Regions from separate parts of the Streptomyces sp. NPDC059371 genome, predicted to be linked through region 3. Evidence: riboswitches for the same ligand, from Rfam matches in the RefSeq annotation. Region 3 holds a riboswitch; each other region holds the start of a gene.
The links. Region 3 has a riboswitch for S-adenosylmethionine ahead of ACFXGX_RS30385 (putative leader peptide). Riboswitches for the same ligand answer to the same signal wherever they lie in the genome.
Positions count from the first base shown of each region.

Region 1: another riboswitch for S-adenosylmethionine. It lies ahead of ACFXGX_RS05470 (ABC transporter substrate-binding protein); the one in region 3 lies ahead of ACFXGX_RS30385 (putative leader peptide).
Region 2: another riboswitch for S-adenosylmethionine. It lies ahead of ACFXGX_RS05010 (aminotransferase class V-fold PLP-dependent enzyme); the one in region 3 lies ahead of ACFXGX_RS30385 (putative leader peptide).
Region 4: another riboswitch for S-adenosylmethionine. It lies ahead of thrC (threonine synthase); the one in region 3 lies ahead of ACFXGX_RS30385 (putative leader peptide).

Region 1 covers NZ_JBHYXD010000006.1:16,148-21,592, reverse strand. The annotation lists gene ACFXGX_RS05480 (ABC transporter permease) at 1-252, opposite strand, end outside; gene ACFXGX_RS05475 (ABC transporter permease) at 249-1,208, opposite strand; gene ACFXGX_RS05470 (ABC transporter substrate-binding protein) at 1,212-2,831, opposite strand; SAM riboswitch class IV at 3,324-3,438, opposite strand; gene ACFXGX_RS05465 (DUF1684 domain-containing protein) at 3,613-4,437, opposite strand; gene ACFXGX_RS05460 (LLM class F420-dependent oxidoreductase) at 4,604-5,445, opposite strand, start outside.
Region 2 covers NZ_JBHYXD010000005.1:113,058-118,502, forward strand. The annotation lists gene ACFXGX_RS05000 (cytochrome bc complex cytochrome b subunit) at 1-776, shown strand, start outside; gene trpD (anthranilate phosphoribosyltransferase) at 947-2,011, shown strand; SAM riboswitch class IV at 2,097-2,213, shown strand; gene ACFXGX_RS05010 (aminotransferase class V-fold PLP-dependent enzyme) at 2,401-3,762, shown strand; gene ACFXGX_RS05015 (Lrp/AsnC family transcriptional regulator) at 3,802-4,083, opposite strand; gene ACFXGX_RS05020 (rhomboid family intramembrane serine protease) at 4,125-4,880, opposite strand; gene ACFXGX_RS05025 (hypothetical protein) at 5,033-5,272, shown strand; gene ACFXGX_RS05030 (NYN domain-containing protein) at 5,309-5,445, shown strand, end outside.
Region 3 covers NZ_JBHYXD010000071.1:1,316-6,760, forward strand. The annotation lists gene ACFXGX_RS30375 (amino acid ABC transporter ATP-binding protein) at 26-790, opposite strand; gene ACFXGX_RS30380 (amino acid ABC transporter permease) at 889-1,893, opposite strand; SAM riboswitch class IV at 2,545-2,689, shown strand; gene ACFXGX_RS30385 (putative leader peptide) at 2,726-2,791, shown strand; gene ACFXGX_RS30390 (glutathione S-transferase C-terminal domain-containing protein) at 2,904-3,695, shown strand; gene ACFXGX_RS30395 (hypothetical protein) at 3,915-4,205, opposite strand; gene ACFXGX_RS30400 (acyltransferase family protein) at 4,581-5,445, shown strand, end outside.
Region 4 covers NZ_JBHYXD010000009.1:36,385-41,829, reverse strand. The annotation lists gene ACFXGX_RS07880 (trehalose-6-phosphate synthase) at 1-1,077, opposite strand, end outside; gene ACFXGX_RS07875 (glucosyl-3-phosphoglycerate synthase) at 1,156-2,100, opposite strand; SAM riboswitch class I at 2,306-2,462, shown strand; gene thrC (threonine synthase) at 2,480-3,778, shown strand; gene ACFXGX_RS07865 (MoaD/ThiS family protein) at 3,775-4,050, shown strand; gene ACFXGX_RS07860 (cold-shock protein) at 4,492-4,695, shown strand; gene groL (chaperonin GroEL) at 5,053-5,445, shown strand, end outside.

The DNA of each region.
Region 1 (5,445 bases), on a different contig from region 3:
CGGACCGCGGAAGTTCTGCGCCGGCACCCCCTTCAGCGGATCCCGCGAGGTGAACAGCCGCGGCCGGAACGAGGCCAGCACCACCAGGACGAGGACGAGGAGCGACAGCAGCAGGCCGGGACGGCGTACAAGGAACCGCAGCACCCGCCGAACGCCGACACGACGTCCCGGTACGGGATCCGGCGCTCCGCCCACCGGCCGGGCGAGGCCGAGCGCGGCCTCGGTGGGGTCCTCGACAAGGCTCTGACTCATGCGACGCCCGCCCTTCCGCCCGAGGCGACCACGATCCGCGGATCGAGCACCGGATAGACCAGGTCGACGACCAGATTCGTCATCACGAAGATCAGCGCGCCGAAGGCCACCACCCCCTGGACCACCGGGATGTCCTGGGCCGTGACGGCCGCCGCGGTCACACGGCCAAGGCCGTCACGGGAGAACACCGTCTCGACGACGACCGAACCGGCGATCAGTTGTCCCACCAGCAGGCCGACGACCGTCAGAGCCGGCAGGGAGGCGTTGCGCAGCGCGTGCCGCAGATGGACCCGCCACCGGCCCGCTCCCTTGGCGCGGGCGGTCTCCACATACGCCTGGTCGAGCGCGGTGAGCAGGCTCTTGGCCAGCACCTGCGCGATCTGAGCGCCGGTCGGGACCGCGAGTGTCAGCGCCGGCAGCACCAGCCCCCTCAGCCCGTCGTTGCCGAACGCCGGAAACCAGTGCAGCCGGAAGGAGAACGCCTCGACGAGCAGCAGCCCCACCCAGAACGTCGGGACGGACACCCCCAGCGGCGGCAGCGACAACAGGAACTGACGCAGCCACCGCCGCGTGGTGTACGTCGCCGCCACCGCCAGTCCGCCGCCCAGGAACACCGCCAACAGCAGTGCCGTCGAGGTCAGTTGGAGGGTCTGGGGCAGCGCGTCGGCCAGTGTCGAAGCGACCGGCCGGCCGGTGGCGACCGAGTCGCCGAAGTCCCCGCGCACCGCCCGTCCGAGGTACTCGGCGTACTGCACGAGCACCGGCTTGTCGAAGCCGTACTCGTGCCGCAGGGCGGCGATCTGCCGTGGATCGACCTGCCCCGACTCCATCCCGGCACCGGCCATCGCCGTGACGGGGTCGCCCGGGAGGAAGTCCAGCACCAGGAACGACACGGTGTACGCCGCCCACAGCACCCCGGCCGCCTGCGCGAGCCGCTTGATCACATAGCCGCGCACGGGTCAGCCGATCCAGGTGTCGTGCAACTGGATCCGGCTGGAGGCGTCGAACGCGAGACCGTGCACCTTCGTGGACACACCCAGCTGGGTCTGCAGCTCCACCACCGGCACGTTGTAGGCGTCACGCACGATCGACTGCTGCGCCTGCGAAACCAGTTGGCTGCGCTTGGCCGGGTCGGTGGTCGCGGCCTGAGCGGACAGGGTCGTGTCCAGGTCACTCGCCGGCACACGGTAGAAGTTGGCCAGCTTCGTGGAGAAGGAGCTGCGCAGGATGTCGGGGTCGGCGCGGGTGATGTTCCCCCAGATCGCCTCGTACGAGCCCGCCTGCTGGATCGGCGTGAGCTGGGGGAGCTGGAGCTGCTTGAGGGTCACCTGGACTCCCACAGCCTTCAGTTGCTGCTGTATCAGCTCCAACGCGGGCTGGTTCGTCGCCGCGTTGGGAACCCAGTCGATGGTCAGGCTCAGCTTCTTGCCGTCCTTGACGCGGGTGCCGTCGCCGCCCGGCTTCCAACCGGCTTCGTCCAGAAGGGACTTCGCCTTGGCCGTGTCGAGGGTCAGGTCCGAGGCGAGGCTGGTGTAGTCAGGTGTGGTGTGCGCGAGGACGCTGGTGGCCGGCCGGGTGCCGGTGGGGAAGACGGTGTCGGCGATCTGCTTCCGGTCGATGGCGGACAGGATGGCCCGGCGGACTCTGGCGTCCTTCAGAACCGGCCGCGCGTTGTTGAAGCCGAGTCCGAAGGTGATGCCGGGGTTGGCCCGCCGCTGGAAGGCGACCTGACCGCCCTTGAGCGCCGCCTCGTCGGCCCGGCCCACGCTGCCGATCGCGTCCACCTGTCCGGACCGCAGACTGCCGGCCCGTACGCCCGCTTCCGGCACCACCTTGAACACCAGCTTGTCCAGGTAGGCCTCGCCCTTCTTGCTCCACCGGGAGGAACCCCAGGCGTAGCCGGGGCGTTTGGCCAGAGTGACCGACTGGTTCTGCACGTAGCCCTTCAGCACGAAGGGTCCGGACCCGACCACCCCGTCACTGCACTTCTGCTGCGGGGACCGCTTCACGCTCGCGGACGACTCGATCCCGAGTGAGTGCGTCGAAGTCGCCTGCAGGAACTGGGCGTTGGGCTGCTGGAAGGTGACCTTGACGGTGAGCGGGTCCACCACTGTGGTGCTCTTGGCACCGCTCAGGTAGCCCTCGGCCAGGGTGCCCAGGACACCGAGCCTCGGTACCGCGTCGAAATTGTCCTTGACCACCTGGGCGGTCAGCGGGGACCCGTCGCTGAAGGTGACACCCGAGCGCAGGTGGAAGGTGAAGGCGGTCGCGTCGGCACTGATGTCCCAGCTCTTCGCCAGCCACGGCACGATCTTGCCGGTCTTGGGGTCCTGGTCCGTCAGGGAGTCGACGATCTGGCGTACCGAGTAGATCGTGTCGTTGCTGCCGACCTGCTGGGGATCCACGCAACCGGCGTCGGAACCCACAGCGAAGGTCAGGGTTCCGCCGGAGCGCGGCTTGCCGCTCCCGGTGCCGGAGCCGTCGGTGCCCGATCCGCAGGCGGTCAGCAGCACGCTGGTGGTGAGAAGGGCGGTGAGTGCTGCCCATCGGGGAGATCTGAAGTCCGGACGTGCTCTCACGGAGGGTTCTCCTCTTGGTGTCGCCGGGCACGGGGCGTCGCACGAGGCACGACCGCGCACGGGTGCGCGGGCCCGTCGGCGCGACGCCGGTGACGGGCAAAGGCCTGCGGACAGGGGCCGGGCGGAAAGCGGAAGGCGGATCGGAGAGATCAGGAGGAAGAGGGAGCCGGGCGAGGACGCGTACCGCGACGGCTGGTCACGGACGTCGGCTGTCGGCGTGCCTCATGGACGTCGACGGTCCGCGCGTCTCCTCGACGCCGACGCGGGTGGGCGTCAGGTGGGCGTCACGGACGTCGACCGCCGACGGGGAGGCCTGTCGGCGCGCGCTGCGGAAAGTGCCGTCAGGCCCGACAGAAGCAGCTCGTCGAGCGCTTCAGATCGATGTGACGTCGGCGCGCCAGCCTGGAGAACACGACGGCGACGGCGAAGGAGGCGTCGGGGCCACCACCGTGCCGCATAAGGGTCCTCCATACGTCCGGCCCCGGTCACGGGGCCACGCGCTTGCGGGGATCGTCACTGATCCCCGCCGGGCTTTCACCTGGAGCACCCCACCGCGGGGGAGGGTTGCCGGTCAGCGAGCCAGGGCTTGACGCTGACACTCAATGCCGTTCGTGATCGTACGGAGCGGTTCTCACCTACGTCAATGGCGGCACCGGACTCCGGCGGAGCGGGCCACCGGAGTCCGGCGGAGCGAGCCACCGCACTCCGTCGGAGCGAGCCGGGCCGACCACGCCGCCGGGACGCCCGATGGAAGCACGCCCCGTCGGCGGAAGCAGGGTGGTCAGGCACCACCGCGTTCCCGCGGGATCTTCTGACCCGCCTCGATCGACACCGGCAGCCGGTTCTCCGCCGGAGGCAGCGGGCAGGTGGCCAGGTCCGTGTAGGCGCACGGCAGGTTCGTGGCACGGTTGAAGTCGAGGACGACCGTACCGTCGGAGCCGGGAGCCCCGACGGACAGGCTCCGGTTGGCGGCGTAGGTGGTGACCCCGGAGGTCGCGTCGGTGAAGAGAACCGACAGCCCGCCCGGGACATGTCCGGGGAACGCCGTCAGCGACAGAGGACGTCCGTCCAGCTCGAACTCGATCCTGCCCGGAGCGTCGTACACGTGCTCCAAGCCCTCGACCGCGGCGCCCACGGTGGTGGGACGCGGCTCGTCGAAGGGGACGTAACGGCCCGTCACGGCCCAGTGCGGGTCGGGGGCGTAGGCAGGCGTCCCGGTGAAGGCCTTGAGCAGCGGGGCGTCCGGGTGCCGGGGGCGCACGATGTCGTGACCGCCCCGCTTGGCGACCTCGATGACGGCGTCCTTCCAGATCGCGTCGACGCCACCGCGTTCGGGCAGCACGCCGAAACGGTGCTCACCGCGCACCGGAGTCCCGCCGACGACCAGTTCGTCACCGTCGTCGAGGGTCACCACGACCCCGTCGGGTCCGGTGTGCCATGCGCCGGGCGCGTCGGGGAAGCGCTGCGGCCGGTCGTCGAGCCAGTGCAGACCGGTGATCGCCAGGAACCCGTGCGGGGCGGCGAGCCGGGCTTCCTGTCCGCGGTACCAGTCCAGCCACTGCTCGGTGAAGGCGTGGAGGTCCGTGCTGGTCGCCTCGCTGGTCATGAGCTCTCCTTCGGTACAGACCGCGTGAGGTTCGTCCTCGTGCGGCGATGCGGGGATTCTTCGGAGCGGTCGGTGAATCGGTGGGTCGGCCGTTGGGGCTCGGCTCGTGGCGGGTCGGCGGGGTGGGTACGCCGGTGGGCCGACGGGCTCGGGCGCCGAGTTCGCATCAGGCGGCGAGTTCGCCGAGGAGCGCCCACGTACGGCGCCGGTCCGCCGCTCCCGCGATCTCGGTGGCCGAGAACACGACCTCGGTGGCGCCCGCGTCGCGGTAGCGCCGTACCTCGGCCTCGAGCGTCTTCTCGTCGCCGATCACGGCCAGATCCGCGGCTCTGCGGCCGCCGGACAGTTCGATGACCCGGGCGTAGGACGGGATCTGCTCGTAGAACGAGAGGCTCTCGGTGGCTTTCGCCCGCACCGCGTCCACATCGCCCGTGACCACGCCGGGCACCAGCGCCACGATCCGGGGCGCGGGCCGTCCGGCGGCCTCCGCCGAGGCCGTGACGGCGGGCACGATGTGCTCCGCGAGGGCGCGCGGTCCCGCGAGGTAGGGCAGGATCCCGTCCGCGAGCTCACCGCTGACCCGGAGCGCCTGCGGCCCCATCGCGGCGACCAGCAGCGGAACACCCGACTCGGCGCCCGGTACACGTGCGGACAGCGGAGTCGTGGCGCTGAGCAGCTCACCGCGGAAGTCGGCTGTGCCGGTCTCGGTCAACTGGCGCAGCACGGTGAGGAATTCGCGCAGACGGGCGATGGGACGCTCGAAGGGCAGGCCGAAGCCGGTCTCCGTCAGCAGTTTCGTGCCCAGGGCCAGGCCGAGGTGGTAGCGGCCGTGGGTCGCGGCCTGGGCGGTCTGCGCCTGACTGGAGACCAGCAGCGGGTGGCGGCCGAAGACGGGGATCGCGGAGGTGCCCACATGGAGTTCCGGTACCGCCCGCCCGACGAGCGCGGCGAGTTGGGGTGAGTCCGCGCCGAAGGTCTGGCCGAACCATACCGACCGCAGACCGGCCG
Region 2 (5,445 bases), on a different contig from region 3:
CGATCAACCCGATCTGGTCGTTGGGCCCCTACCGTCCGGACCAGGTGTCCACGGGCGCCCAGCCCGACTGGTACATGGGCTTCTCCGAAGGCCTGATCCGTGTCATGCCGGGCTGGGAGATCAACCTCTGGGGTCACACGCTCGTCCTGGGCGTGTTCATCCCGCTGGTCATCTTCCCGCTGGTCCTGGTCGCGATCGCGGTCTACCCGTTCATCGAGTCCTGGGTCACCGGCGACAAGCGCGAGCACCACATCCTGGACCGCCCGCGCAACGTCCCGACCCGGACCGCGTTCGGTGTCGCCTGGATCAGCTGGTACTTCGTCCTGCTCGTCGGCGGCGGCAACGACATCTGGGCCACGCACTTCCACCTGGCGATCAACTCGATCACCTGGTTCGTGCGGATCGCCTTCTTCGTCGTACCGGTGCTGACCTTCATCGCCACCAAGCGGATCTGCCTCGGCCTCCAGCGCCGGGACCGGGACAAGGTGCTGCACGGCCGCGAGTCGGGCATCATCAAGCGCCTGCCGCACGGTGAGTTCATCGAGGTCCACGAGCCGCTCAGCCAGGACGCGCTGCACACGCTCACCGCGCACGACCAGTACAAGCCGGCCGAGATCGGCCCGACGGTCGACGAGAACGGTGTCGAGCGCAAGGTCTCGGGCACGCAGAAGCTGCGCGCCAAGATGAGCCAGGGCTTCTACGGGGAGGAAGGCCAGATCCCCAAGCCCACCGTCGAGGAGTACAAGGAGATCGCGAGCGGCCACGGCCACCACTGATCCCCGGCTGATCGCCACGGCTTGAGCCCCGTCCATGACACGGACGGGGCTCTTTGCCGTCCCCCGGGCTGGATAGGGTGGACTCACCCGGTGGTGCGGGGCGATCCACCCCGCGTCACCCACGACCCGTGTCACCCGCGACCGCGTGACCCACGAACCCAGGAGCGACCATGAGCGCTGTGAACCCCGCTGGAGGCGACACCGCGGCGGGCCGTTCCTGGCCCGCGGTACTGAACGGACTGCTCGAAGGCCGCGACCAGAGCGCGGACGACACGGCCTGGGCCATGGACCGCATCATGCGCGGCGAGGCGACCGACGCGCAGATCGCCGGGTTCGTGGTGGCCCTGCGGGCCAAGGGCGAGACCGTCCAGGAGATCGCCGGACTCGTCCGGGCGATGTACGAGCACGCCAATGTGATCGAGGTGCCCGGACACACCGTCGACATCGTCGGAACGGGCGGCGACGGCGCGAAGACCGTCAACATCTCCACGATGTCCTCGATCGTGGTGGCCGGCACCGGCGCCAAGGTCGTCAAGCACGGCAACCGGGCGGCGTCCTCCGCGTCCGGGGCGTCGGACGTCCTGGAGAAGCTCGGCGTCAATCTCCAACTGCCGGTGAGCCGGGTCGCCCAGGTGGCCGAGGAGGCCGGGATCACCTTCTGCTTCGCGGTCAAGTTCCACCCGGCGCTGCGTCATGTGGCGGCGGCCCGCGGCCAGTTGGGCATCCGGACCACCTTCAACGTGCTCGGACCGCTGACCAACCCGGCGCGGGTGAAGGCCCAGGCGGTCGGCGTCGCCGATGCCCGGATGGCGCCGATCGTGGCGGGCGTGTTCGCCGAGCGCGGCAACTCCTCGCTCGTCTTCCGCGGCGACGACGGCCTCGACGAGCTGACCACCACCGGCGGTTCCCACGTCTGGGTCGTCCGCGACGGCAAGGTCACCGAGGAGCGCTTCGACCCCCGCGACGTAGGGCTCGACATCGTCCCGGTGGAGGCCCTGCGGGGCGCCGACGCCTCGTACAACGCGGAGGTCGCCCGGCGCCTCCTGGACGGCGAGAAGGGGCCCGTACGGGACGCGGTCCTGCTGAACTCGGCGGCCGCCCTGGTGGCCCTGTCGCCGGCCGGCGCGCCGCTCGCCGACCAACTCCGCGCCGGAATGGAGAAGGCCGCCGAGGCGATCGACTCCGGCGCCGCCAAGCGCACCCTGGAGCGCTGGGTGGCCGCCAGCAACGCCTGAGCCACCCGGGATCCCGCGCGAGACGCAGTCCGGATCGTGGACTGCGTCTTGCGCGGGGAAGATCCTCTGGCAAGATGCTGTACCAGGTCATGAGTGACAGCCATCAGGCCCCGGCCGGCTGTCCGGCAACCCTCCGTCCGTGGCGGGGTGCCCCGGGTGAAGACCAGGTCGTAGGCAGCGAGGCCTACGGCAAGCGCGGACCCCTCCCGCTCTCCGGGCGGACAACCAGGGGTCCTGGTCGTTCGAGGGAGCCTTCTGTGAGCAAGCGAATGCGTTAGGGCGCCGAGCCCCGCCTCCGCACGCCCTTTTCACCCTTTTCCCGCGCTGAGCGCCGTCTTCCGGCGGCCGGCTCGCGCGGTGATTCCGCCTGCCTCTCACAGGAGCTCGCCATGTCTGTTTCCACCGTTGCCGCCGACCAGACCGTTTGTGCCCCCTTGCCCGTTCTCGGCCGGGATGTCACCGTCCCGCTCGTCACCGGCGGCGAGGTGACCTACGCGGCTCTCGACTACGCCGCCAGCGCGCCCGCCCTCCAGCGGGTGTGGGACGACGTGGCCGCGTACGCGCCGTACTACGGCAGCGTCCACCGGGGCGCCGGATACCTCTCGCAGCTCTCCACCGACCTCTTCGAGAACGCCCGCAGGACCGTCGCGGAGTTCCTCGACTGCCGCGCCGCCGACCAGGTGGTCTTCACCCGCTCCACCACCGACTCGCTCAACCTGCTCGCCGCGGCCCTCCCGGCCGGCTGCCAGGTCTTCGTCTTCGAGACCGAGCACCACGCCTCGCTGCTGCCCTGGCGCGACGCCCGGGTGACCTACCTGAACGCCCCGCGCACCCCCGCCGAGGCCGTCGAGACCCTGGAGCGCGCCCTCGCCGCCCGTGACCCTCACGGACCGGCCCTGGTCTGCGTCACCGGAGCCTCGAACGTCACCGGTGAGCTGTGGCCGGTGCGGGAGCTGGCCACGGCCGCGCACGCCCACGGCGCCCGCATCGTCCTCGACGCGGCGCAGCTCGCCCCGCACCACCCGGTGTCGCTCCAGGACCTCGACGTCGACTGGGTCGCCTTCTCCGGGCACAAGCTGTACGCGCCCTTCGGCTCCGGTGTCCTCGCGGGCCGCTCCGACTGGCTGCGCGAGGCCGACCCCTACCTCGCGGGCGGCGGGGCCAGCCGCAAGGTCACCCGGCGCGCGGACGGCGGCGTGGACGTGGAGTGGCACGACAGCGCCGCCCGCCACGAGGCCGGCTCGCCGAACGTCATCGGCGCCTACTCGATCGCGTCGGCCTGCAAGGCGCTCACCGACGAGGGCTTCGACAACCTGCTCGCCCGCGAGCAGCACCTGATCCGCACCGTCCGCGAGGGACTCGCCGAGGTCCCCGAGGTCCGCGTCCTCTCCCTCTTCGGTGACGACGCCCCGCGGGTCGGCGTCATCTCCTTCGTCGTCGAGGGCTGGAACAGCTCGCACTTCGCGGCCGCGCTCTCCGCCGAGTACGGCATCGGGGTACGCGACGGCCTCTTCTGCGCCCACCCGCTCGTCCGCACACTGCTCGGCAGCGACCCGGAGACCGCGGGGGAGTGCGGAGCCCCCGAGGCGGCCCCCGGCGAGAAGTCCCTCAACGCCATCCGCGTCAGCTTCGGGGCCGGCACCCCCGACGAGCACGTCGAGCGGTTCGTCCGCGCGGTGCGCGAACTCGTCAGGGACGGCGCGCGCTGGCAGTACCGCACCGAGGACGGCCGCTGCGTCCCGGCCGTCTGACGCCCGAGGCAGCTCCGCCCGGAGGCGGCGCCGCGTCGGTCAGGAGTCGAGACCGATCGCGAACGCCGCCTCCAGGTCGTGCTGGGAGTACGTACGGAACGCCACGTGCGTGTCCGTCGCCTCGACACCCGGGATCTTGCTGATCTTGCCGGGGATCACGTCCGCCAGGTCGTCGTGGGCCTGGACCCGGACCATGGCGATCAGGTCGTAGGTGCCGGTGACGGAGAAGACCTCGCTGACGCTCTCCAGCGACGCGATCGACTCGGCGATCTCGGGGATGCGGTCCACGCTGGTCTTGATGAGGACGATCGCGGTGATCACGGCTGGTTCTCTCCCTAGGGGCCGCTGCTGGGGATCTCACCCTACTCGCGGTCCACGGGACCCGGCCGCTCCACCGGGGGCCCCGGCAGGACCCCCCGGACGGGCACGACGGCCCGGCGGCGCCGGAAGCGCGCCCACGCGTAGACGAAACCCAGCGAGAAGCCCACGAGGTGTGCCAGGTAGGCGACCCCGGGACCCGAGCTGCTGCGCTCCGCCGCCAGCCACTGCAGGGTGAACCAGAACGGCAGGACCACCCAGGCCGGGAACCGCAGCGGCAGGAAGAAGAGGAACGGGAAGAGACTGGTCACCCGGGCCTTGGGGAAAAGATAGAGGAACGCGCCGAGCACCGCGGAGATCGCCCCGGAGGCCCCGACCAGGGACTGCTGCGCGGTCGCGTTGGCGGCGGCGTACCCGAGCAGGGCCAGATACCCGCAGCCCAGGTAGAAGAGGGCGAACTCCAGATGGCCCATGCGCTCCTCGGTCATGAGCCCGAAGACGTAGAAGAAGAGCATGTTGCCCAGGAGATGAAGCCAGCTTCCGTGGATGAACAGGGCGGTCGCCGGCGTGAGCGCCTCGCCCGGCGACCCGTCGAACAGGGCGGACGGCACCACGCCCCAGCGGCGGAAATACGCCCGCTGCGCGACCAGCAGCTCGTCCCCGGTGCCGTACGCGGGATCGAGCCCCGAGGCGGGACCGATCACGAAGATCAGACAGCACAGGACGATCAGTGCGTACGTCACCGGCGCGGACCGGCTCCGCAGCGCCCTGCCGACCGTCGCACTCCAATTGCCGATCATGGTGCAGAGCATGACGTAACCGCGCCAATGCACACAGACCGCCTCGCCGCCACGGACACCCGAGCGTCGAGTACCCGCCAGGCCGTAGGGTTACGAGCCAAAGCGCCGGGAAACCTGCGCCGGACGGACACTAGAAGGAAAGCGGCTGCCCTATGACGGTTCCCCTGCCCGATGCCAAGACCCGCTGGCGCTGCACCCTCTGCGGCAACCTCACGCGTTTCGACGTGACGCGCTCGTCGAAGGTCGTCGAGTATGTGCACCTGGACCTGGCCGGTGAGCCGAAGGTCGAGGAGCGCGAGGTGGTCAGTGAGACCATCGAGGCGGTGCGGTGCCGTTGGTGCAACGCGGTGGATCAGGTCGAACTCGTGGACAGGCCGGGCGCCGGCTCCTGACGGAGCGGGCCCCGCACGGATATTGGGGTGAAACGGATGGTGGAGACCACAGGCGGGGAGCCGGACGACGGCACCGCCGAGGTGCTCGACCGTCCGCTGCCCGACGGCGTGCGCCGTCGGGTCGTGCAGATCGTCTCGGACGGTTTCGGCGGACTGACGATGTCCGAACTGCC
Region 3 (5,445 bases):
CCCGCTGCGCGTCGGGTGGAAGCGGTCAGAGCACCTTGCTCAGGAACTCTCTGGTGCGCGCTTCTCGCGGATGGTCCAGCACCTGCTCGGGCGGGCCCTGTTCGACGATGCGTCCGCCGTCCATGAACACCACGCGGTCGGCGATCTCGCGGGCGAAGCCGATCTCGTGCGTGACGATGACGAGTGTGGTGCCGCTGTGGGCCAGATCCTTGATGACGGCGAGGACTTCGCCGACGAGCTCGGGGTCGAGCGCGGACGTGGGTTCGTCGAAAAGGATGACTCCGGGACGCAGGGCGAGGGCGCGGGCGATGGCCACGCGCTGCTGCTGGCCGCCGGACAACTGCCGGGGATAGGCGGTGGCCTTGTCGGCCAGGCCCACCCGGGCGAGCAGATCGCGTGCGAGTTCCTGTGCCGCGGCCTTGGACAGCCTGCCGGTCGCCACCGGAGCCGCGGCCACGTTGTCGAGCACGGTCAGGTGCGGGAAGAGGTTGAAGTTCTGGAACACGAACCCGATCCGGCTGCGCTGGGCGAGGATGGCCCGCTCGCTCAGCTCTCGCAGGCGGTCGCCGTGCCTGCGTACGCCGATGAGCTCGCCGTTCAGGCTGACATGGCCGATCTCGGGCTTCTCCAGGTGGTTGATCACCCGGAGGAGCGTGGACTTGCCGGAGCCCGACGGACCGAGGACGACCGTCACCTCGCCCGGGCGCACGGTCAACTCCACACCGTCCAGAACCTGTTGGGCTCCGTACCACTTGTGCACGTCGTGCACCTCGACGGCTGCGGGCTCCACCCGCAGCGTGTCGGCGATCTCGTCGGCCGAAACCGCGTCCGCCACCTCGGCGGCCGGAGCCGTCCGCGTCCTCACCGTCGTCAGATTCGTCTCGCCGCTCATATCGCCGTCTCCCTCCGGAACCGGGCCCGCACGTCGCGCAGACCGTTCCGCGCCTTCTGCAACGGAGTCGGCGGCAGCGTGCGCAGGGCGCCCCGCGAGTAGTGCCGCTCGACGTAGAACTGGACGACGGACACGACGCTGGTGAGGATCAGGTACCAGGCGGTGGCGACGAGGAGCAGCGGCACGATGTCGCCGGGGTAGGTGCTGCCCATGCTCTGCACGGAGCCGAAGAGATCCAGCAGCGACACGTAGAAGACCAGCGAGGTGCCCTTGATCAGGCCGATCAACTGGTTCACGTAGTTGGGGGTGATGGAACGCAGCGCCTGCGGAAAGACGATCTTCGCGAACTGGTAGCGCCTCGGCAGACCTAGGGCGGAGGCCGCCTCGTGCTGGCCCTGGTCGACGGAGAGGATGCCGCCGCGCACGACTTCGGAGGCGTAGGCCGCCTCGTTCAGGCTCAGTCCGATGACGGCGACGGCCATGTCGGTCGCCAGTCGGGACTCGTCGAAGGTGAAGAAGGCCGGCCCGAACGGCACTCCGACGCTCAACGTCTGGTACAGCGCGCTGAAGTTGTAGAGGAAGAGCAGGACCACGATCAGCGGCACCGACCGGAACAGCCAGGTGTAGACCCAGCTCACCGCCCGCAGCACCGGGCTCCGGGAGAGCCTCGCCAGGGCCAGCAGGATGCCGCCGAGCAACCCCAGGAGCGCACTGTAGAAGGCGACTTCGAGGGTGATGAGCAGGCCGTCGAGAATGGTCGGGCGCAGGAACCAGTACTGGAAGCGATCCCACTGGTAGAAGGGGTTGGTCACCAGTCCGTGGGCGATCTGGGCGACGAGCACGAGCACGACGGCCGTGACGATCCAGCGTCCGGGCCGCCGGAGCGGAAGGACCCGCTGGGCCGCCGGACGTTCTGACGCGGCGGGGACATCGTTGCAAGGGATCGCCTCGGCGGGCGGTGCTGCTCCGAAGGACACAGCGGCGCCGGGAGGTTGACTCATGGAGAACTCCAGCGGATTCGGACACCCCGGATCACGGAGCGGCGGCGCACCGCCGAGCGGGACGGCTCGGTACACGGCGATGCGCGGGCCCCTGTGGGACGAGGGCTCGACGGGGAAAGGGCGTTTCGCGACAGCGGTGGTCGCCGAGGGCTCGGTGGAACCGGTCGGCGCGAGGTCGTCGCGTGGTCGTCGAAGACCTGGCGGAACCCTCAGCTCGTGATCGCCGCAGGCTCCGAGGAACCGTCGGTTCGTGATCGCGAAGGATTCGGACGAGCCGTCAGTTCGTGATCGCCGGCGACGTGAACGCCGATGACTCGGAGGAGCCGCGCGTTCATGGTCGTCGAGGACTCGGAGAGGCTGTCAGCCTTGGCTGAGGGAGCGACAGCTGCCCGTACACAGGGCGCTGTTGACACGCAGCAGGTCCACGGCGCGGTCGGCGCAGAGCACATTGCGGCCGAGGCGCCGCCATGCGGCCGTCCCGTCAGCTCCGTGCATCGCCGTCACCATTTCTTCTCCGGCCGAAAGGCATCCTGTAATGCGCCGCAGGTTAGGCCTGTCCGGAAAACAATGTCAATGCGGGTGACCACCAGGTGAGACCGCGCTTACGGCCTTCTTGACGGCGCAACTTGGTGCATCGAGACTGGCATGGACGGTCACGATTGTCAGCGCCACGGTACGGGTACACCCCGCTCCAGTGGTCATCGGCCCCGGCCCGCTGACAGGCAACCCTTCCACCGCGACGGGGTGCCCCGGGTGACGACCGGGTCCCGCCGGCGCGGCGGGGCAAGCGTGGTCTCGCGTCTCGCGAGCCCTGAGCCAGGACCGGTGGGAATTGCCCAAGAGCGGTTTGACGAGGCGCCTGCACATCGACCTCCTGCGCGTCTCCAGCGCTTACTGATCCGCGGCCGGTCCGTTCGATCCGGACCGGCGCGACGAGCGCAGTCAATCCGCATCCCGGCCGCCGGTGCCCACAAAGCGGCGGTGGCTTCCGTCTTCCCCCAGGGAGAGTCATGCCCGAGACAGCTTCGCGCACGTCCAGCACTGCCAACTCACGCCCCTGTGACCAGTTTTCGCTCCCCTCGGCCCTTCGGCTCAAGCCGACGACGACCTCGTCCGCACTCCCCCACCGCGTCGACAGCCGCATCGGCGTCGGACTCGCCGGCGGCTTCTACCCGGCTCCGCACCGCTACGAGCTGTATCTGTCGCGGAGTTGTCCGTTCTCGCTGCGTATCGCCATCACGCTCGGACTGCTCGGACTGCGGGACTCGGTCGCCACCACACTCCTGGCGGACCCCGCGCGGACACCCGACGCCTTCGCCTCACTGCGCCGCGCCTACGAGGCCACCGAGCATCACTTCGACGGGCCGCTCACGGCGCCCGCCCTGTGCGACCGGTGGAGCGGACGCATCGTCAGCAACCACCCGCCCGCCATCCTCCGCGATCTCGCCGGGCTGCTCTCCGGTCACACCACGACGTGCCCTTCGACGCTCCGTCCTCCGTCCCTGACCGCCGACATCGAAGCCCTCCGCGATCTGCTGGACCGCGATGTCACCCCGTCCGCCGCGCCTTCGGAACTCGCGGCGGCCCTGGATCTGCTGGACTGCCAACTCGCAGGGCGCACCTACGTGTTGGGCGACTCCCTCACGGCGGCGGACGTGGACGCATGGACGGCGCTCACCGGTCTCGGCCGGTCCCGCGCCCTCGGTTCGCGCCCCCGGCTCCTGGAATACGTACGCCGCCTCGGTGATCACCCGGCCTTCCGGCACGCGCACGACGTGGTGCCGCTCGCGACGGAGGTCTGACGCTTCCGGCGGAAGCGTGCGTGCCGGGCAGGTGGGTGGTTCCTCGCGCGAACGGCAAGCGCCGTACCGCGGCCACCGGCCCGGCGCCCGGACCGTCACCCGCGCGGACCGGTCACCCGCACGGACCGGTGCCTGCCTCGTTCGGACTGGTCACCCGCACGGACCTGTGCCTCGCGCGGACCGGCTCACCCGCGCGGACCGGTCACTCGCCCGGCCCGGTCACTCGCGCGGAACCAGCAGGATGCTGACACCGTTCACTGTGGAGGTCCACCGCCGGCCCTGCTCCAGGACCTCGCGCCCCGGACCCAGAATCCGCTCCTGGAGCACCAGCGCCGACTCGCGGAGTTCCTCCCACGGCTCGGTCGTCTCGAAGACACGCCGGGACCGCTCCACGGAGCCGACCAGAGAGCGGCAGGCCGCTTCCACGTCGGGGACGTTCTGGCCGGCCGATCCGACGCCCTCGAGCGACCACGTCATCCACAGGTGGCCCATGCCATCACTCTGTCCCATCCCCGGAAACGACGCATGCCCGGCGCGCGGAGCTTGCGCCGAGCGGGTCCACCGCTCCGCCCCCGTTCACGCCCGGTCCCACGGCGTTCACCGCACCCCCTGACCGCAGGGTGCACCAGCCCGTTCCACGACCGCACCCGAACCGGCCGTCACCGGCATCGCCCCCAGCCCTTGTAACGCTTACCGCACCCCCGCCCAAGAACAGGTCGGCGGGCCGTGAGACGCCGACCCGCACGTAGGCAATCCGGGCGAAAGTGAGCAATCCTGGCGAAAGCCGCCTCATCAGGGCGTGCCTCAAAGGACCCGGTCCAGGCAGGCGTCTCCATGAAACCCGCACCTCCTGTTGTCCGGCCGCATCCGCAGCGGCCTTCACCGGTGTCACGTCCACCCGCGTCCGGTGGATCCGCCGGGTCCCCGCGGCTGGGCCGGCTGGACGCACTGCGGGGGATCGCCGCGCTGCTCGTGGCGGTCGACCATTCCTCGTACTCCTTCATGGCGGAGTTCCGGGAGCAGGTGATGCCCCAGATCGACATCGGCCGGTACGGCGTCATGCTGTTCTTCCTGGTGAGCGGTTACGTCATTCCGGCCTCACTCGAGCGGCGGGGCTGCGTCAGGAGCTTCTGGATCGGGCGGGCCCACCGGATCTACCCGCTGTGGGCCGTGGTGGTGGGCTCGGCCCTGGCGCTGAACCTGGTCGGCGTCGCGCATCTCGGCACGCGCTTCGAGGGGCGGAATCCCTTCACGGTCGCCGTCGCGCACACCACCCTGCTGCAGGAACTGCTGGGGACGCCGAGCGTCGTCCTCGTCCTGTGGACGCTGTCGTACGAGCTGGCGTTCTATCTGCTGGTCGTCGCCCTGTTCACGGTCCGGCTCCACCGGCGCTCGGCGGGCGTCTCGGTGGTTCTGGGAGCGCTGGCCGCCGTGAGCGCGACCGTGGCGTTCGTGCCACCGGCGTCCGCGCTGTCCTCCGCGGTCGGCGCAGGACCGCTCGTCGCGCTCGCCTCCACGGCGCTCGTGACCGCCGTTCTCTGCGGGAGTTCCGGAAGGTCCCGGCTGCGGGTGCCGGGGGCCGTGGCGGGGGGCGTGCTCGCGCTGGTGCTGGTCTCCTTCAACGGCACCGTTCCGCTCTGGGAAGGCCTCGTGATCCTGGCCGTGATGTTCCTCGGCACCGCCGTCCAGCGTGCGGAGAGCGGGCAGAGCACCTGGCGGCGCGCGACCCGCAACGCCGCCGTGGTGGTGA
Region 4 (5,445 bases), on a different contig from region 3:
CTGGGAGTTGATCTCGTCGGCGACGCGCTGCACCTCGGCCGTGTAGTCCCGGTACACGGCGAGGTCCTGCCGCGACGGGTAGGCGAACGCCACGTGGACGACCCGCTCGCGCCACTCGGGATGGTCGTCGAGGAGCTGCCGGTACGCCAGCAGTCCCCGCACGATGTTCTTGGACAGCTCGGTCCGGTCGACGCGCACGATCGTCCTGCGGTCCGCGCCGATCTCCTCGCGCAGCGCGGCCATCCGTTCCCCGACGTCCGCGCGGTGCGAGCGCTCGCGCAGGAACTCGGCGTCCGCGCCGAGGCCGTGCACGCCGACGCGGGTCTCGCGCACCGGCGGCCGGGCGCCGTCCAGGTGCTCGATCGTGCGGGAGGCGCCGCCCGAGGGCCAGGTGGCCCGGTAGCGGCCGGCCTCGGTCCCCTCCGCGCAGCGCATGAAGGCGGTGGCCCACCGCCAGGTCAGGAAGGCCACCCGGTCCGCGCCGAGCATGCCCGCCATCAGCTCCGCGCGGATGTCGTCGGGGAGCATCCGGAAGTAGTCCTCGGGCGCCCACGGGGTGTGGGAGAAGTGACCGATGCGCAGGTCGGGGCGCAGCTCGCGGAGCATCCCGGGCACCAGGCACAGGTGGTAGTCCTGGACCAGCACGGCCGCGCCGTCGGCCGCCTCCTCGGCCAGCGCCTCGGCGAAGGCGCGGTTGTAGGTCCGGTACGACTCCCACTGGCGCCGGAACTCCGCGTCGAAGACCGGCTCCAGCGGGGTCTGGTAGAGCAGGTGGTGGACGAACCACAGCACGGAGTTGGCGATGCCGTTGTACGCGTCGGCGTGCGTGGCGGCGTCGATGGCCAGCATCCGTACGCCGTCCTCGTGGACTCCGCGCCGGACGGCCTCCCGGTCGCCGTCGCCGAGGGCGGAGCAGACCCAGAGGGCGCCCGCGTCCGGCCCGATCGCCGAGAGTCCCGAGACGAGGCCGCCGCCGCCGCGTCTGGCGTGCAGCGAGTCGTCCTCCCGTACCTCGTAGGTGACCGGGCCGCGGTTGGAGGCGACCAGAATCCTGTGGGCACCGTGCGTTGAAGCCATGCCTCGAAACCTAGCCCCGTCTCGAAACGCTCAAACGCGCCCTTCGGCCGTATGCGATCGGCGGCCGTCGGCGCCGGACTACGCGGCTCTGCGCGTCTGGTACTCGGAGATTTCGCTCATCGGCGGCCTTTCCTCCGTGTCCACGGAGTACGTGCGCGGCCGGAAACCGTCGCGGTCGCGCTCGAACTGGGTGAGGGCGGGGCGGATCAGGTGTCCGCGCGCGAGCCGGAGCTGTGCGGTGCGGTAGATCGCGGCGGCCATGCGGCCGAGTGCCTGGCCGTCCTGGTGGCGGTGCTTGCGGACCCCGACGTCGACCTGGGCGAGGGCGTCCAGTCCCACCAGGTGCAGGGCGTCGACGAGCATGCCCAGTTCGACGCCGTAGCCGACGGGGAAGGGGAGCTGTTCGAGCAGCGAGCGGCGGGCCGCGTACTCGCCGCCAAGCGGCTGGACGAAGCCCGCGAGCTGCGGCCAGTGCATGTTCAGGAGCGGGCGGGCCATCAGCTCGGTGACCCGGCCGCCCTGCCCGCCGCCGCCGGCCAGCGGGCGGTCGTACATGGCCTTGACCAGGTCGACGCCGGGTTCGGTGAGCAGCGGGCCCACGATTCCGGAGACGAAGTCGGACGAGAACTCCTTGAGGTCCGCGTCGATGAAGCAGACGATGTCACCGCTCGTCACGAGCAGCGACCGCCAGAGCACCTCGCCCTTGCCGGGCACGGCCGGGATCCGCGGGAGGATGTCGTCGCGGTGGACGACGCGAGCGCCCGCGGCGGCGGCGACCGCGGCGGTGCGGTCGGTCGAGCCGGAGTCGACGACGACGATCTCGTCGACGAGGGGCACCTGCTGCATCAGGTCGTGGCGGATGATCGCGACGATCTCTCCGACCGTCTCCTCCTCGTTGAGCGCGGGCAGCACGACACTCACCGTCGACCCGGTGACGCGCTTGGCTGCCATGATCCTGTGGAGCGGGCGGTCGGTCGCGGACCAGGAGCGTGTGCTCAGCCAGCTTTCGACTTCTCTCAGCACCGTCTGCGGCTCCTCACTGTCTGATCACACGCTCTCATCGGCGTGCCCGCTGCGGCCAGCGGCAGATCGATTGCCGTCGTCTCGCGGTTCGGACGACTATCTCAACTGTCCTGGCCTTCGGTTACAGTCTTGAACAACGCGCATGACCATCGCATGTCCTGGATCGTCGGCGCGTATCGTGTTCAACAGTTCAACAATCAAATACCGCTCATCCAGAGGGGCAGAGGGATACGGCCCGATGAAGCCCCGGCAACCCTCCAGCCGGTCTCGTACCGATCGATGTCGATCGCGTCGCGAGGCTCCCGGCTTGGGAAGGTGCCAAATCCGTCTCACGGCGAAGTGCGCCGTGAGGAAGATGAGGAGAAAGGGCCTCGCCTCCATGGCTGCGCAGACAGTTGCAAGCACCACGAACTCCACCGACGCGGTAGACCTCGGACCGGCCTCGGCGCTTTCCTGCCGCGAGTGCGGACACCGCGTCCCGCTCGGCCCGGTCTTCGCCTGCGAGGAGTGTTTCGGCCCGCTGGAGATCGCCTACGACTTCTCGGCCTACGACACCGAAGAACTCCGCAAGCGCATCGAAGCGGGACCCGCGAACATCTGGCGTTACGCGCCGCTGCTGCCCGTCCCCGCGGACGTGGCGGACAAGCCGAACATCAATCCCGGCTGGACCAAGCTCGTCCAGGCCGACAACCTCGCCCGCGAGCTCGGCGTCGACGCCGGAAAGCTCTTCGTCAAGGACGACTCCGGCAACCCGACGCACTCCTTCAAGGACCGCGTCGTCGCCCAGGCCATCGAAGCGGCCCGCGCCTTCGGATTCACCACCCTCTCCTGCTCCTCCACCGGCAACCTCGCCGGAGCGGTGGGAGCCGCGGCGGCCCGCGCCGGCTTCCGTTCCTGCGTGTTCATCCCGCACGACCTGGAGCAGGGCAAGGTCGTCATGGCCGCGGTCTACGGCGGCGAGCTCGTCGGCATCGAGGGCAACTACGACGACGTGAACCGTTTCTGCTCCGAGCTGATCGGCGACCCGGCCGGCGAGGGCTGGGGCTTCGTCAACGTCAACCTGCGGCCCTACTACGCCGAGGGCTCCAAGACCCTGGCGTACGAGATCTGCGAGCAGCTCGGCTGGAGGCTTCCCGACCAGCTCGTCGTGCCGATCGCCTCCGGCTCCCAGCTCACGAAGATCGACAAGGGGCTCCAAGAGCTGATCAAGCTCGGCCTCGTCGAGGACAAGCCGTACAAGATCTTCGGGGCCCAGGCGGAGGGCTGCTCCCCGGTGTCCGTCGCCTACAAGGCCGGCCACGACGTCGTACGGCCGCAGAAGCCGGACACCATCGCCAAGTCGCTCGCCATCGGCAACCCGGCGGACGGCCCGTACGTGCTCGACATCGCCCGGCGCACCGGCGGCGCGGTGGAGGACGTGAACGACGAGCAGATCGTCGACGCGATCAAGCTGCTCGCGCGCACCGAGGGCATCTTCGCGGAGACGGCGGGCGGTGTGACCGTCGGTGTCACCCGCAAGCTGATCGAGAACGGTCTCCTGGACCCGGCCCTCACCACGGTCGTGCTGAACACCGGCGACGGCCTCAAGACTCTGGACGCGGTGGCCTCCGACACCGGACTGACCGCGACCATCCGCCCGAACCTCGACTCCTTCCGAGAGGCTGGCCTCGCATCATGAGCGTCAACGTCCGCATCCCCACCATCCTGCGCACCTACACCGGTGGTGCCGCCGAGGTGACGGCCGAGGGCGCGACCCTCGCCGAGGTCATCAGCGACCTGGAGAAGAAGCACACGGGCATCGCCGCGCGCGTCCTGGACGACCAGGGCAAGCTGCGCCGCTTCGTCAACGTGTACGTCAACGACGACGACGTGCGCTTCGAGCAGGGCCTGGAGACGGCGACTCCGGACGGCGTGGGCGTCTCGATCATTCCGGCCGTCGCCGGAGGCTGATCGTTACCCTCGGTAATGCCGAACACATTGCGTTCACAGAATTGCCCCTTCCGTGAGACAAGCGGAGGGGGCAATTCTGTAGGGTTGAACGCGCTAGAGTTGGGGAAGTCGCTCCAATTTTGATGTTGGTTTCATGCCGGGCGCATATGAGTGACCGTTCGGCGGGCGACAAGAAGTAGCCAAAGTGGCTCACCTTTTTGGGCACTTTATGGCATTTACGGGGCCCGACTTGCCCTGAATCCTTGCGCATTCTCCGCATATCATTGATCGGCCATGCCCAGAATTCTCGTCCGATTGACCTGTTGCAGAGGGCAGTTGGACAGATACATTCAGCCGCGGTCGACGCGTTCCGGCGCACACCCCCAACCGTTGGGGGGTGAGGTCTGACCCGGATCCGCGAAGTGTGGATCTGTGCAAGGGCCAGTAATAGGGGAGTTAGGCATGGCTCAGGGCACCGTCAAGTGGTTCAACGCGGAGAAGGGGTACGGCTTCATCGCGGTCGACGGTGGTGCGGACGTCTTCGTGCACTACAGCGCGATTCAGATGGACGGCTACCGCACCCTTGAAGAGGGTCAGCGAGTGGAGTTCGAGATCTCGCAGGGCCAGAAGGGTCCGCAGGCGGACATGGTCAAACTCGCCGTCTGATCGGGCGCGAACGACCACCGACTCACTCACGCACGAGGGGCCCGCATCCCACCAGGGATGCGGGCCCCTCGTGCGTCCCCGGTCGGCCTCCCCGCCCCGCGTACGCCCGCGCGCCCTCGGCGTGGACCCGTGCGGGGACTGGGCCAGGGGGCTGTTTTCGTGAGAGGCGCTTGCACTCGCAGGGGTCGAGTGCTAATCATTGGCGTTAGCACTCTCCCAGTGAGAGTGACAGAACTTGGATCGGGCCGGCGAGGCCCGCGGGCCTGTGGGGCAAGGAACCACAAGGCTTGCAGGCCGTCCGTCGCGGGCGCGGGCGCGATCCGGAGCAATCCACCCCGTCCGGGAGGACCACTTCACATGGCCAAGATCATCGCGTTCGACGAGGAGGCACGGCGCGGCCTCGAGCGCGGCATGAACCAGCTCGCGGACGCCGTCAAGGTGACGCTCGGCCCCAAGGGCCGCAACGTCGTCCTCGAGAAGAAGTGGGGCGCCCCCACGATCACCAACGATGGTGTCTCCATCGCCAAGGAGATCGAGCTCGAGGACCCGTACGAGAAGATCGGCGCCGAGCTGGTCAAGGAAGTCGCCAAGAAGACGGACGACGTCGCCGGTGACGGTACGACCACGGCGACCGTTCTCGCCCAGGCGCTCGTCCGCGAGGGCCTGCGCAACGTCGCCGCCGGCGCCAACCCGATGGCTCTCAAGCGCGGTATCGAGAAGGCCGTCGAGGCCGTCTCCGGTGCCCTGCTG